DNA from 2 places in the Escherichia sp. E4742 genome. Region 2 is predicted to be linked to the other one. Evidence: predicted binding sites of a transcription regulator. Region 2 holds the regulator's gene; the other holds the start of a gene.

Region 1 (6,389 bases), 710 kb from region 2:
CTGCCCTTTTGCTATTTATTCTCCCCGTAACGAATCAGCGGATACCATGATTATCAAACGCACTCCTCAAGCCGCGTCGCCTCTGGCTTCGTGGCTTTCTTATCTGGAAAACCTGCACAGTAAAACTATCGATCTCGGCCTTGATCGCGTCAGCCTGGTTGCGGCGCGTCTTGGCGTCCTTAAACCTGCACCGTTTGTGTTTACCGTTGCGGGAACTAATGGCAAAGGCACGACCTGCCGTACGCTGGAGTCGATTCTGATGGCGGCAGGGTACAGGGTGGGGGTCTACAGTTCGCCGCATCTGGTGCGTTATACCGAGCGCGTTCGTATACAGGGCAAAGAACTGGCGGAGTCGGCCCATACGGCTTCTTTTGCCGAGATTGAGGCCGAGCGCGGCGATATTTCTCTGACTTATTTTGAATACGGTACGCTGTCGGCATTGTGGTTGTTCAAAGAGGCGCAACTCGATGTGGTGATTCTGGAAGTAGGTCTGGGCGGTCGTCTGGATGCGACTAACATTGTCGATGCTGATGTTGCCGTGGTGACCAGTATTGCGCTGGATCATACCGACTGGCTGGGGCCAGATCGTGAAAGCATTGGTCGTGAGAAAGCGGGGATCTTCCGCAGTGAAAAACCGGCGATCGTCGGTGAACCGGAAATGCCTTACACCATTGCCGATGTAGCACAGGAGAAAGGCGCACTGTTGCAACGTTGTGGCGTTGAGTGGAATTATTCAGTCACTGACCATGACTGGTCATTTACCGACGCTCACGGCACGCTGGCGGGGTTACCGTTGCCACTTGTCCCGCAACCGAATGCCGCAACAGCGCTGGCGGCACTGCGTGCCAGCGGCCTGGAAGTCAGTGAAAAGGCAATTCGCGACGGTATTGCCAGCGCAATTTTGCCTGGACGTTTCCAGATTGTGAGCGAGACGCCACGCGTTATTTTTGATGTCGCCCATAATCCTCATGCGGCGGAATATCTTACCGGACGCATGAAAGCGTTACCGAAAAACGGGCGCGTGCTGGCGGTTATCGGTATGCTACATGATAAAGATATTGCCGGAACACTGGCCTGGTTGAAAAGCGTGGTTGATGACTGGTATTGTGCGCCACTGGAAGGGCCGCGCGGTGCCACGGCAGCACGATTGCTTGAGCATCTGGGGAACGGCAAACCATTCGATAGCGTTGCGCAGGCATGGGAAGCCGCAATGGCGGACGCTAAACCGGAAGATACCGTGCTGGTGTGTGGTTCGTTCCATACGGTCGCACATGTCATGGAAGTGATTGACGCGAGGAGAAGCGGTGGCGAGTAAGTTTCAGAATCGGTTAGTTGGCACTATTGTGCTGGTAGCTCTGGGAGTTATTGTGCTTCCAGGATTGCTTGATGGGCAGAAAAAACATTATCAGGATGAGTTCGCAGCGATCCCGCTGGTGCCGAAAGCGGGCGATCGTGACGAGCCAGATATGATGCCAGCCGCCACTCAGGCGTTGCCGACACAGCCGCCAGAAGGCGCGGCAGAAGAGGTGCGGGCAGGTGATGCCGCAGCGCCTTCGCTCGACCCGACAACCATTGCGGCCAATAATACCGTGTTTGAACCGGAGCCTGCACCAGTCGCTCCACCGAAACCGAAACCGGTGGATCCGCCTAAGCCGAAGGTTGAAGTGCCGCCCCCGCCGAAGCCAGAACCGAAGCCGGTTGTTGAAGAAAAAGCAGCGCCGACGGGTAAAGCCTATGTTGTGCAACTGGGCGCGCTGAAAAATGCCGATAAAGTGAATGAGATTGTCGGTAAGCTGCGTGGCGCGGGATATCGGGTTTATACTTCGCCGTCGACGCCAGTGCAGGGTAAAATCACCCGTATTCTCGTGGGGCCAGATGCCTCAAAAGATAAGCTGAAAGGATCGCTTGGCGAACTGAAGCAGATCTCTGGTTTGAGCGGCGTGGTTATGGGCTACACGCCGAATTAATACGGTTTTACCTGATGCGACGCCAGCATGTCTTATCAGGCCTGTGCTGGAGCAGTACCGTAGGTCGGATAAGGCGTTCACGCCGCATCCGACAGCCGTTGCCTGATGTGACGCCAGCGCGTCTTATCAGGCCTACGCAGGGATAGAACCGTAGGTCGGATAAGGCGTTCACGCCGCATCCGACAATGATTGCCCGGTGCCGCAAAGGCATAAAAAGTCGATGGCGTTGAATATTTTTTCAGCGCCATTTTTATTGATGCGCGGGAAGGAAATCCCTACGCAAACGTTTTCTTTTTCTGTTAGAATGCGCCCCGAACAGGATGACAGGGCGTAAAATCGTGGGACACATATGGTCTGGATTGATTACGCCATAATCGCGGTGATTGCTTTTTCCTCTCTGGTTAGCCTGATCCGCGGCTTTGTTCGTGAAGCGTTATCGCTGGTGACATGGGGTTGTGCTTTCTTTGTTGCCAGTCATTACTACACTTACCTGTCAGTCTGGTTTACGGGCTTTGAAGACGAACTGGTTCGAAATGGGATTGCCATCGCGGTACTGTTTATCGCTACCCTGATCGTTGGTGCTATCGTGAACTTCGTGATAGGCCAGCTGGTGGAGAAAACGGGATTGTCAGGCACCGATCGGGTGCTGGGCGTCTGTTTCGGTGCGTTGCGCGGTGTGTTGATTGTTGCTGCCATTCTCTTCTTTCTCGACTCCTTTACTGGAGTGTCGAAAAGCGAAGACTGGAGTAAATCACAACTGATCCCGCAGTTCAGTTTTATCATCAGATGGTTTTTTGATTATCTGCAAAGCTCGTCAAGTTTCTTGCCCAGGGCGTAAGTGCTCTGAGATGTGGCTTAACGAGGAAAAAGACGTATGTGCGGTATTGTCGGTATCGCCGGTGTTATGCCGGTTAACCAGTCGATTTATGATGCCTTAACGGTGCTTCAGCATCGCGGTCAGGATGCCGCCGGCATCATCACCATAGATGCCAATAACTGCTTCCGTTTGCGTAAAGCGAACGGGCTGGTGAGCGATGTATTTGAAGCTCGCCATATGCAGCGTTTGCAGGGCAATATGGGCATTGGTCATGTGCGTTACCCTACGGCTGGCAGCTCCAGTGCCTCTGAAGCGCAGCCGTTTTACGTTAACTCTCCGTATGGTATTACGCTTGCCCACAACGGCAATCTGACCAACGCTCACGAGTTGCGTAAAAAACTGTTTGAAGAAAAACGCCGCCACATCAACACCACTTCCGACTCGGAAATTCTGCTTAATATCTTCGCCAGCGAGCTGGATAACTTCCGCCACTACCCGCTGGAAGCCGATAATATTTTCTCCGCCATTGCCGCGACTAACCGCCAAATTCGCGGCGCGTATGCCTGTGTGGCGATGATTATCGGCCACGGCATGGTTGCTTTCCGCGATCCTAACGGGATTCGTCCGCTGGTACTGGGAAAACGTGATATTGACGATAATCGCACAGAATATATGGTCGCTTCCGAAAGCGTTGCGCTCGATACGCTGGGCTTTGAGTTCCTGCGTGACGTCGCCCCAGGCGAAGCGATTTACATCACTGAAGAAGGGCAGTTGTTTACCCGTCAGTGTGCTGACAATCCGGTCAGCAATCCGTGCCTGTTTGAGTATGTTTACTTTGCCCGTCCTGACTCGTTCATCGACAAAATTTCCGTTTACAGCGCGCGTGTGAATATGGGCACGAAACTGGGCGAGAAAATTGCCCGTGAATGGGAAGATCTGGATATCGACGTGGTTATTCCAATCCCGGAAACTTCCTGCGATATCGCGTTGGAAATTGCCCGAATTCTGGGCAAACCGTACCGCCAGGGCTTTGTTAAAAACCGCTATGTTGGTCGTACCTTCATCATGCCGGGTCAGCAGCTGCGTCGTAAATCTGTGCGCCGTAAATTGAACGCCAACCGCGCTGAGTTCCGCGATAAAAACGTCCTGCTGGTTGATGACTCCATCGTGCGCGGCACCACCTCTGAACAAATTATCGAGATGGCACGCGAAGCCGGAGCGAAGAAAGTGTACCTCGCCTCTGCGGCACCAGAGATTCGCTTCCCGAACGTTTATGGTATTGATATGCCGAGTGCCACGGAGCTGATCGCTCACGGCCGTGAAGTGGATGAAATTCGCCAGATCATCGGTGCTGACGGTTTGATTTTCCAGGACCTCAACGATCTGATCGAAGCTGTTCGTGCTGAAAATCCGGATATTCAGCAGTTTGAATGCTCGGTGTTCAACGGCGTCTACGTCACCAAAGATGTTGATCAGGGCTATCTCGATTTTCTCGATACTTTACGTAATGACGACGCCAAAGCATTGCAACGTCAGAACGAAGTGGAAAACCTGGAAATGCATAACGAAGGATGATGCCTTCACTCAGGGTGCCAGTCTGGCACCCTGACTTGCAACTCCCGCCGAAATCCTGCAAAGTCTGCCTGCAAGTCTGACAGGGCAACTCTCTATGAAACGACTCATTGTAGGCATCAGTGGTGCCAGCGGCGCGATTTATGGCGTGCGCTTATTACAGGTTCTGCGCGATGTTGCAGACATCGAAACGCATCTGGTTATGAGCCAGGCGGCGCGCCAGACCTTATCCCTCGAAACGGATTTTTCCCTGCGCGAAGTGCAGGCGTTAGCCGATGTAACTCATGATGCGCGCGATATTGCTGCCAGCATCTCTTCTGGTTCTTTCCAGACGCTGGGCATGGTGATTTTACCCTGTTCAATCAAGACCCTTTCCGGCATTGTCCATAGCTATACCGATGGCCTGTTGACCCGCGCGGCAGATGTGGTGCTGAAAGAGCGTCGCCCGTTGGTGCTCTGCGTGCGTGAAACACCGTTGCACTTAGGCCACCTGCGTTTAATGACTCAGGCGGCTGAAATCGGTGCGGTGATTATGCCTCCCGTTCCGGCGTTTTATCATCGCCCGCAATCCCTTGATGATGTGATAAATCAGACGGTTAACCGTGTTCTTGACCAGTTTGCGATAACCCTTCCCGAAGATCTCTTTGCCCGCTGGCAGGGCGCTTAACTCCGCTGTTGCCCTGTTTCAGGGCAATTTTGCAACCGCGATCAAATCCTCGACATTTTGTTCCTTCCATTGAATCGAAACGCTGCGATTCAACCGCCATACCTGCTATCTTCAATTTCAGGACAATAATGCAACGTCTTATTAACATATTTTACGTTGAATGTTGCTGCTGTCGGCAAGATGGCATAAGACCTGCATGAACGAGCCTGCAAACACACAACACAATACACAACATAAAAAAGCCATTTCACTTGAGGGTTATGTATGAAGAAGTCGATTCTCGCTCTGTCTTTGTTAGTCGGTATCTCCGCAGCAGTTTCCAGCTACGCGGCGCTGCCGGAGACGGTACGTATCGGAACGGATACCACCTATGCACCGTTCTCATCGAAAGATGCCAAAGGTGACTTTGTTGGCTTTGATATCGATCTCGGTAACGAGATGTGCAAACGGATGCAGGTGAAATGTACCTGGGTTGCCAGCGACTTTGATGCGCTGATCCCCTCACTGAAAGCGAAAAAAATCGACGCTATTATTTCGTCGCTCTCCATTACCGATAAGCGTCAGCAGGAGATTGCTTTCTCCGACAAGCTGTACGCCGCGGATTCCCGTCTGATTGCCGCTAAAGGTTCGCCGATTCAGCCAACGCTGGATTCACTGAAAGGTAAACATGTCGGAGTGCTGCAAGGCTCCACTCAGGAAGCCTATGCTAACGATACCTGGCGCAGTAAAGGTATTGATGTTGTGGCCTATGCCAACCAGGATTTAGTCTATTCCGATCTTGCTGCGGGGCGTCTGGATGCTGCGTTGCAAGATGAAGTCGCCGCCAGTGAAGGATTCCTTAAGCAACCTGCCGGTAAAGAGTTCGCCTTTGCAGGACCATCAGTGAAAGACAAAAAATACTTCGGTGACGGTACCGGTGTCGGGCTGCGTAAAGATGATGCCGAACTGACAGCCGCCTTTGACAAAGCGCTTGGCGAGCTGCGGCAGGATGGTACTTACGACAAGATGGCGAAAAAGTACTTCGATTTTAATGTCTATGGTGACTGATTCGTCGCAGGGAAGCTGCACCTGATAGTGTCATTATCATGGTGCGTTATAGGTTTGTTGCACTATCGTGGTGCATTGAAATGCATACTTAAGCAATTTTAATGAAAAATAATACGATTAACTGGCCAGGATATTTTGCCTTGTTGGTCAATTTTATGGCACGATAAGTGTAACAAACCTGTAAATATTCCCTACTAAAAGACTGTCAGTTGAGGACATTATGAAAAAACTGGTGCTATCGCTCTCTCTGGTTCTGGCCTTCTCCAGCGCGACTGCTGCTTTTGCTGCTATTCCGCAAAATATTCGCATCGGTACTGAC
Region 2 (6,389 bases):
GCTTTTGCTATTTTATCCCTTTGCTCTAAATGTTGCATTTCAAATATTCGTTTCTTCTCTATTGCGCTGCAAACTGGCGTATTTATGACCATTTTTAGTTTTCACTGCTGCATCTTTTTGCGCTCACCGACGAAATATATTTTTTAACAATAAAAGCTATTAACTTTCCCTTCTTCTATGCATTAGAATCATCAAGTTTTGTAAATCAGACGCAGGCATGATAGACCTGCCTTAACAGAGGGACGCTCAGTGGCGCGGATAAACCGTATTTCGATCACGCTCTGTGCTTTACTTTTTACCACCCTGCCTTTAATGCCTATGGCCTATGCTTCCAAGCAAGCCAGGGAGAGTTCTGCTACCACTCACATCACCAAAAAAGCAGATAAAAAGAAAAGCACGGCAACCACCAAAAAGACCAATAATAAAGCCAGTCTGAAAACCGCCAAAAAAGTCGCCAGTAAAAGTACGACCAAAAGTAAAACCGCTTCTTCCGTTAAAAAATCCTCCATTACCGCTTCTAAAAACGCTAAAACTCGCAGCAAAAATGTTGTCACTAAAACGGCGTCTGCCAGCTTTACGGAAAAGTGCACCAAACGAAAGGGCAATAAGTCGCATTGCGTGAAAGTCAAAAATGCCGCCCCTGGCACTATTGCCGACGCGCACAAAGCCAAAGTTCAGAAAGCCACTAAAGTGGCGATGAATAAACTGATGCAGCAAATTGGCAAGCCATATCGTTGGGGCGGCAGCTCACCGCGTACCGGTTTTGATTGCAGTGGGCTGGTTTATTACGCTTATAAAGACCTGGTTAAGATCCGTATTCCGCGCACGGCAAACGAAATGTATCACCTGCGCGATGCGGCACCCATCGATCGCAGTGAACTGAAAAACGGCGACCTGGTCTTTTTCCGCACGCAAGGACGTGGGACTGCCGATCACGTAGGCGTGTACGTTGGCAATGGTAAATTTATTCAGTCACCACGCAGTGGCCAGGAAATTCAAATCACGTCGTTAAGTGAAGATTACTGGCAACGTCACTATGTTGGCGCTCGTCGGGTAATGACCCCAAAAACACTTCGCTAAATCTTTTACCCTGTTGTTAAGGCAACAGGGTAAGTTCATCTTTTGTATCACCTTTTAATTTGCTACCCTATCCGTACTCACAATAAGGCTATTGTGCGTATACCAATGAATAATAAAGGAGAGTAGCAATGTCATTCGAATTACCTGCACTACCATATGCTAAAGACGCTCTGGTTCCACACATTTCTGCGGAAACCATTGAGTATCACTACGGCAAACATCATCAGACTTACGTCACTAACCTGAACAACCTGATTAAAGGCACCGAGTTTGAAGGTAAATCACTGGAAGAGATTATTCGCAGCTCTGAAGGTGGCGTATTCAACAACGCAGCTCAGGTCTGGAACCACACTTTCTACTGGAACTGCCTGGCACCGAACGCCGGTGGCGAACCGACTGGCGAAGTCGCTGAAGCTATCGCCGCATCTTTCGGTAGCTTTGCCGATTTCAAAGCACAATTTACTGACGCTGCAATCAAAAACTTTGGTTCTGGCTGGACCTGGCTGGTGAAAAACAGCGATGGCAAACTGGCTATCGTTTCTACCTCTAATGCTGGTACTCCGCTGACCACCGATGCGACCCCGCTGCTGACCGTTGATGTCTGGGAACACGCTTATTACATCGACTATCGCAATGCGCGTCCTGGCTATCTGGAGCACTTCTGGGCGCTGGTGAACTGGGAATTCGTAGCGAAAAATCTCGCTGCATAATAACTGATGGCAAATGCAACATTGCCTGACGCGCTACGCTTATCTGGCCTACGCGGATCACCAATGTAGGTCGGTTAAGGCGCTTGCGGCAAGATAAAACGTAATTTGCCTGCAAACTGTAACGCAGAAGGTATCCCCTTCTGCGTTTTGTTTTATTAGCTGTTGGCAACGCAAACTGCTTCAGGTTGTTTTCTGGCTGACATAAACACCAGCAACAATGCCAGTCCTGCGACAATCGCCCCCATCACCGGCACAAAACTGTACCCCAGACCACCCGAAATCACTGCGCCACCTGCCGCGGCACCCAGAGCATTGCCCAGGTTAAAGGCACCAATATTCACTGAGGAAGACAGCCCCGGCGCTTCGCTGGCAACTCGCATCACACGCATCTGTAACGGTGGTACAACCGCAAAAGTTGCTGCGCCCCACACCACCATGCTGATAGCCGCACCAAACTCATTACGCGCCAGGAACGGAATCGCCAGCATAATCACCATCAGCAGCAACAAAAAGCCTTTCAGCGTGCCGTTGACCGAACGATCTGCCAGTTTACCGCCTAAATAGTTACCGATAGAAAACCCGACGCCAATCAGCACCAGCATGGCTGTTACGAACACCGGCGTTGCGTGGGTGATACTTTGCAGTACTGGTGAAATATAGGTGTAGAGGGTAAACATTGCGCCAGCCCCCAGTACCGTCGTCAGCAAGGCTGATAACACCTGCGGACGCATCAATACAGCCAGCTCTTTTTTCACTTCCGGTCGAGCTCCTGCGCCGCCTTTCGGTAACGAGAAGAACAGGCTAATCATTGAAATTACGCCCAGCCCCGCCGTTGCCAGAAACGACATCCGCCAGCCAATAGTTTCGCCAAGCCAGGTCGCCGCAGGAACACCGCCAATATTTGCCAGAGTTAAGCCCATAAACATAGTGGCGACAGCGCTGGCCTGTTTGTGTTTAGGCACAACGCTTGCGGCCACGACTGAACCCAAACCAAAGAATGCCCCGTGATTCAGACTGGTCAGAATGCGTGAAAGCATCAGCGTCATATAATCCGGCGCGATGGCGGAAAGCACGTTGCCAAGAGTGAAAATGGCCATCAGGAAAATAAGCGCACTGCGCCTGGCGCGATGAGACAGCAGTAATGTCATCAGCGGCGCGCCAACCATCACGCCAACCGCATAGGCGCTGATTAACATGCCCGCAGCAGGAATCGAGACATCCACACCGCGCGCAATGACGGGTAAAAGGCCCATTGGCGAGAACTCCGTTGTCCCGATACCAAACGCGCCAACTGCCAGCGCCAACAACGGATAGTTAATTTTCATGTCTAATCTCCACCTCTTCGCGTCATTACACGATATTCATCAAAGTGGCGAAAGCATGACAGCAATCACAAAAAATTGAAAATAACAAAAAGAGAAAACACTTTTGCCATTTTGCTAACAAAAGGGAAGAGAGTGCGAGGGAGGATGCGCTCCCTCGAAGGGAAATCAGTGCAGCGCGGCAGTCAAACCTACGGCCACGATCAAACCGAGGACAATAATGGTTGTTACCAGTGAAAATTTAAGGTCGGTACTCATCAAGTTTTCTCCTTTTTTATTACCCTACAAAAAGTGATATTACGCATTTTTACACACTGTGAAGAAAAAATCTCCCGCCATTTATAATGATAAGTGTTTTTACCACTTCCCCTTTTCATCAAGATCGGCCAAAATTCCACGCTTACACTATTTGCGTACTGGCCATTGACCCCTTCCTGACGCTCTGTGTCGTTTTTCCGGCGTACCGCAACACTTTTGTTGCGCGTAAGGTGTGTAAAGGCAAACGTTTACCTTGCGATTTTGCAGGAGCTGAAGTTAGGGTCTGGAGTGAAATGGAATGGCAACAATAAAAGATGTAGCGAAGCGAGCAAACGTTTCCACTACAACTGTGTCACACGTTATAAACAAAACTCGTTTCGTCGCTGAAGAAACGCGCAACGCCGTGTGGGCAGCGATTAAAGAATTACACTACTCCCCTAGCGCGGTAGCGCGTAGCCTGAAGGTTAACCATACCAAGTCTATCGGCTTGCTGGCGACCAGCAGCGAAGCAGCCTATTTCGCGGAGATCATCGAAGCGGTTGAAAAAAATTGCTTCCAGAAAGGTTACACGCTGATCCTCGGCAACGCGTGGAACAATCTGGAGAAACAGAGAGCCTATCTGTCGATGATGGCGCAAAAACGCGTCGATGGCCTGCTGGTCATGTGTTCTGAGTATCCGGAACCGTTGCTGGCGATGCTGGAAGAGTATCGCCATATCCCGATGGTGGTAATGGACTGGGGCGAAGCAAAAGCCGACTTTACCGATGCGGTCATCGATAACGCGTTTGAAGGCGGCTACATGGCCGGACGCTATCTGATCGAACGCGGCCATCGCGAAATTGGTGTCATCCCTGGCCCTCTGGAACGTAATACCGGCGCGGGTCGTCTGGCAGGGTTTATGAAGGCGATGGAAGAAGCGATGATCAAGGTGCCAGAAAACTGGATTGTGCAGGGTGACTTTGAACCTGAATCGGGTTATCGCGCCATGCAACAAATCCTGTCGCAGCCACACCGCCCTACTGCGGTTTTCTGTGGTGGCGATATCATGGCAATGGGCGCACTTTGCGCTGCTGATGAAATGGGTCTGCGCGTACCACAGGATGTTTCGCTGATCGGTTATGATAACGTACGCAACGCCCGCTACTTTACCCCGGCGCTGACCACTATCCATCAGCCAAAAGATTCACTGGGCGAAACGGCGTTCAACATGCTGTTGGACCGTATCGTCAACAAACGCGAAGAACCGCAGTCTATCGAAGTTCATCCGCGGCTTATTGAACGCCGCTCCGTGGCTGACGGTCCGTTCCGCGACTATCGTCGTTAATCATCCGTTGCGGGAGTCTCTTCCGGCTCCCGCAGCCACTCCTTATTCAGCGTCTCACTATCGCCGAGATACTCCAGCAACCAGGTTAACGCTGGCGACATATCATTCTGCTGCCATGTCAGGCAACATGCCGAATCAGGGAATGGATTTTCCAGTTCTAACGCCACCCATTTTCCCTCATTAAGCCACGGTTTGGCGAAATGCGTAGGCACCATGCCAATGCATAAACCGGCCGAGATACAGGTTGCCGATGATTCCCAGTCAGGTACGACAAGCCTTTTTTGGTTATCCAGCAGCCAGGTAATTCGTTTGGGCAACGTCCGCGACGTGTCTTCGCGCACAAGCGACGGCCAGTTGCGCAACGTGTCATCGCTGAGCGGCCCATTCATCGACGCAAGCGGATGATGACTGGCAACAACGCAACTCCAGCTCAACATTCCCATATCCCGGAAGGCGTAACGGCCACCGACCGGAATCGCTCGTGTCGCGCCAATCGCCAGTTCCACGCGCCCGTCGGAAAGCGCATCCCAGACGCCGTTGAACACTTCCTGAAAAACCAGAAGTTCGACGTCATCAAAATGGCGATAGAAATCAACAATCATCTGCCGCGTGCGTTCTGGCCTGACAATATTATCTACCGCGATAGCTAATTGACCGCGCCAGCCGTTCGCTATCTGCTGACATTGTTGGCGGGTGATCTGCATTTTTTTGACAACAGAGCGCCCTTCTTTGAGAAACCACGCCCCGGCAGCGGTCAGTTCCACGTCACGATGACGCCGTTCAAACAGCGGCACCGCCAGCCACTCTTCCAGCTGACGCACGGTATAGCTGACCGCAGAAGGAACGCGATGCAACTCCTGGGCTGCAGCGCTAAAGCTGCCATTTCGCGCCACTGCATCAACCACTTCGAGAGAATATTCAGACCACATAGTTTGCCTGCAAAATTTTTGAAACCAGTCATCAAATATTACCGTTTCACAACAGGAATTTCACTCCCTACACTTTGCGACGGTGTTTAATTGAGGAATTTAGAGAATATACATGCAACCTGGGAAAAGATTTTTAGTCTGGCTGGCGGGTTTGAGCGTACTCGGTTTTCTGGCAACCGATATGTATCTGCCTGCTTTCGCCGCCATTCAGGCCGACCTGCAAACGCCTGCGTCTGCTGTCAGTGCCAGCCTTAGTCTGTTCCTTGCCGGTTTTGCCGCTGCCCAGCTCCTGTGGGGGCCGCTCTCCGATCGTTATGGTCGTAAACCTGTGTTATTGATCGGCCTGACAATTTTTGCGCTGGGTAGTCTGGGGATGTTATGGGTGGAAAACGCTGCCACGCTGCTGGTATTGCGTTTTGTACAGGCAGTGGGTGTCTGTGCCGCGGCCGTTATCTGGCAGGCATTGGTGACGGATTACTATCCTTCACAAAAAGTTAACCGTATTTTCGCGACCATTATGCCTTTAGTGGGGCTTTCTCCGGCGCTTGCTCCGCTGTTAGGTAGCTGGCTGCTGGTCCATTTTTCCTGGCAGGCGATTTTCGCCACTCTGTTTGCCATTGCCGTAGTGCTGATTCTGCCCATTTTCTGGCTTAAACCCACCACGAAAGCACGCAATAATAGTCAGGATGGACTGACCTTTACCGATCTGCTGCGTTCAAAAACCTATCGCGGGAATGTGCTGATTTATGCGGCCTGTTCAGCCAGT

The links. The regulator PurR, encoded in region 2, represses purine synthesis genes. The targets are predictions, from matches to a motif close to CANGCAAACGTTTGCNTG.
Region 1: cvpA (colicin V production protein) is a predicted target of PurR. The motif match lies at 2,244-2,261, and genes of this name have one in related genera.

The regions. Positions count from the first base shown of each region.
Region 1 covers NZ_CP040443.1:358,800-365,188, reverse strand. Annotated here, with positions in the region: gene folC (bifunctional tetrahydrofolate synthase/dihydrofolate synthase) at 47-1,315, shown strand; gene dedD (cell division protein DedD) at 1,305-1,967, shown strand; gene cvpA (colicin V production protein) at 2,317-2,805, shown strand; gene purF (amidophosphoribosyltransferase) at 2,842-4,359, shown strand; gene ubiX (flavin prenyltransferase UbiX) at 4,454-5,023, shown strand; gene argT (lysine/arginine/ornithine ABC transporter substrate-binding protein ArgT) at 5,288-6,070, shown strand; gene hisJ (histidine ABC transporter substrate-binding protein HisJ) at 6,291-6,389, shown strand, end outside.
Region 2 covers NZ_CP040443.1:4,770,047-4,776,435, forward strand. Annotated here, with positions in the region: gene FEM44_RS23205 (C40 family peptidase) at 250-1,080, shown strand; gene sodB (superoxide dismutase [Fe]) at 1,209-1,790, shown strand; gene FEM44_RS23215 (MFS transporter) at 1,946-3,115, opposite strand; gene cydH (cytochrome bd-I accessory subunit CydH) at 3,281-3,370, opposite strand; gene purR (HTH-type transcriptional repressor PurR) at 3,669-4,694, shown strand; gene punR (DNA-binding transcriptional activator PunR) at 4,691-5,623, opposite strand; gene punC (purine nucleoside transporter PunC) at 5,736-6,389, shown strand, end outside.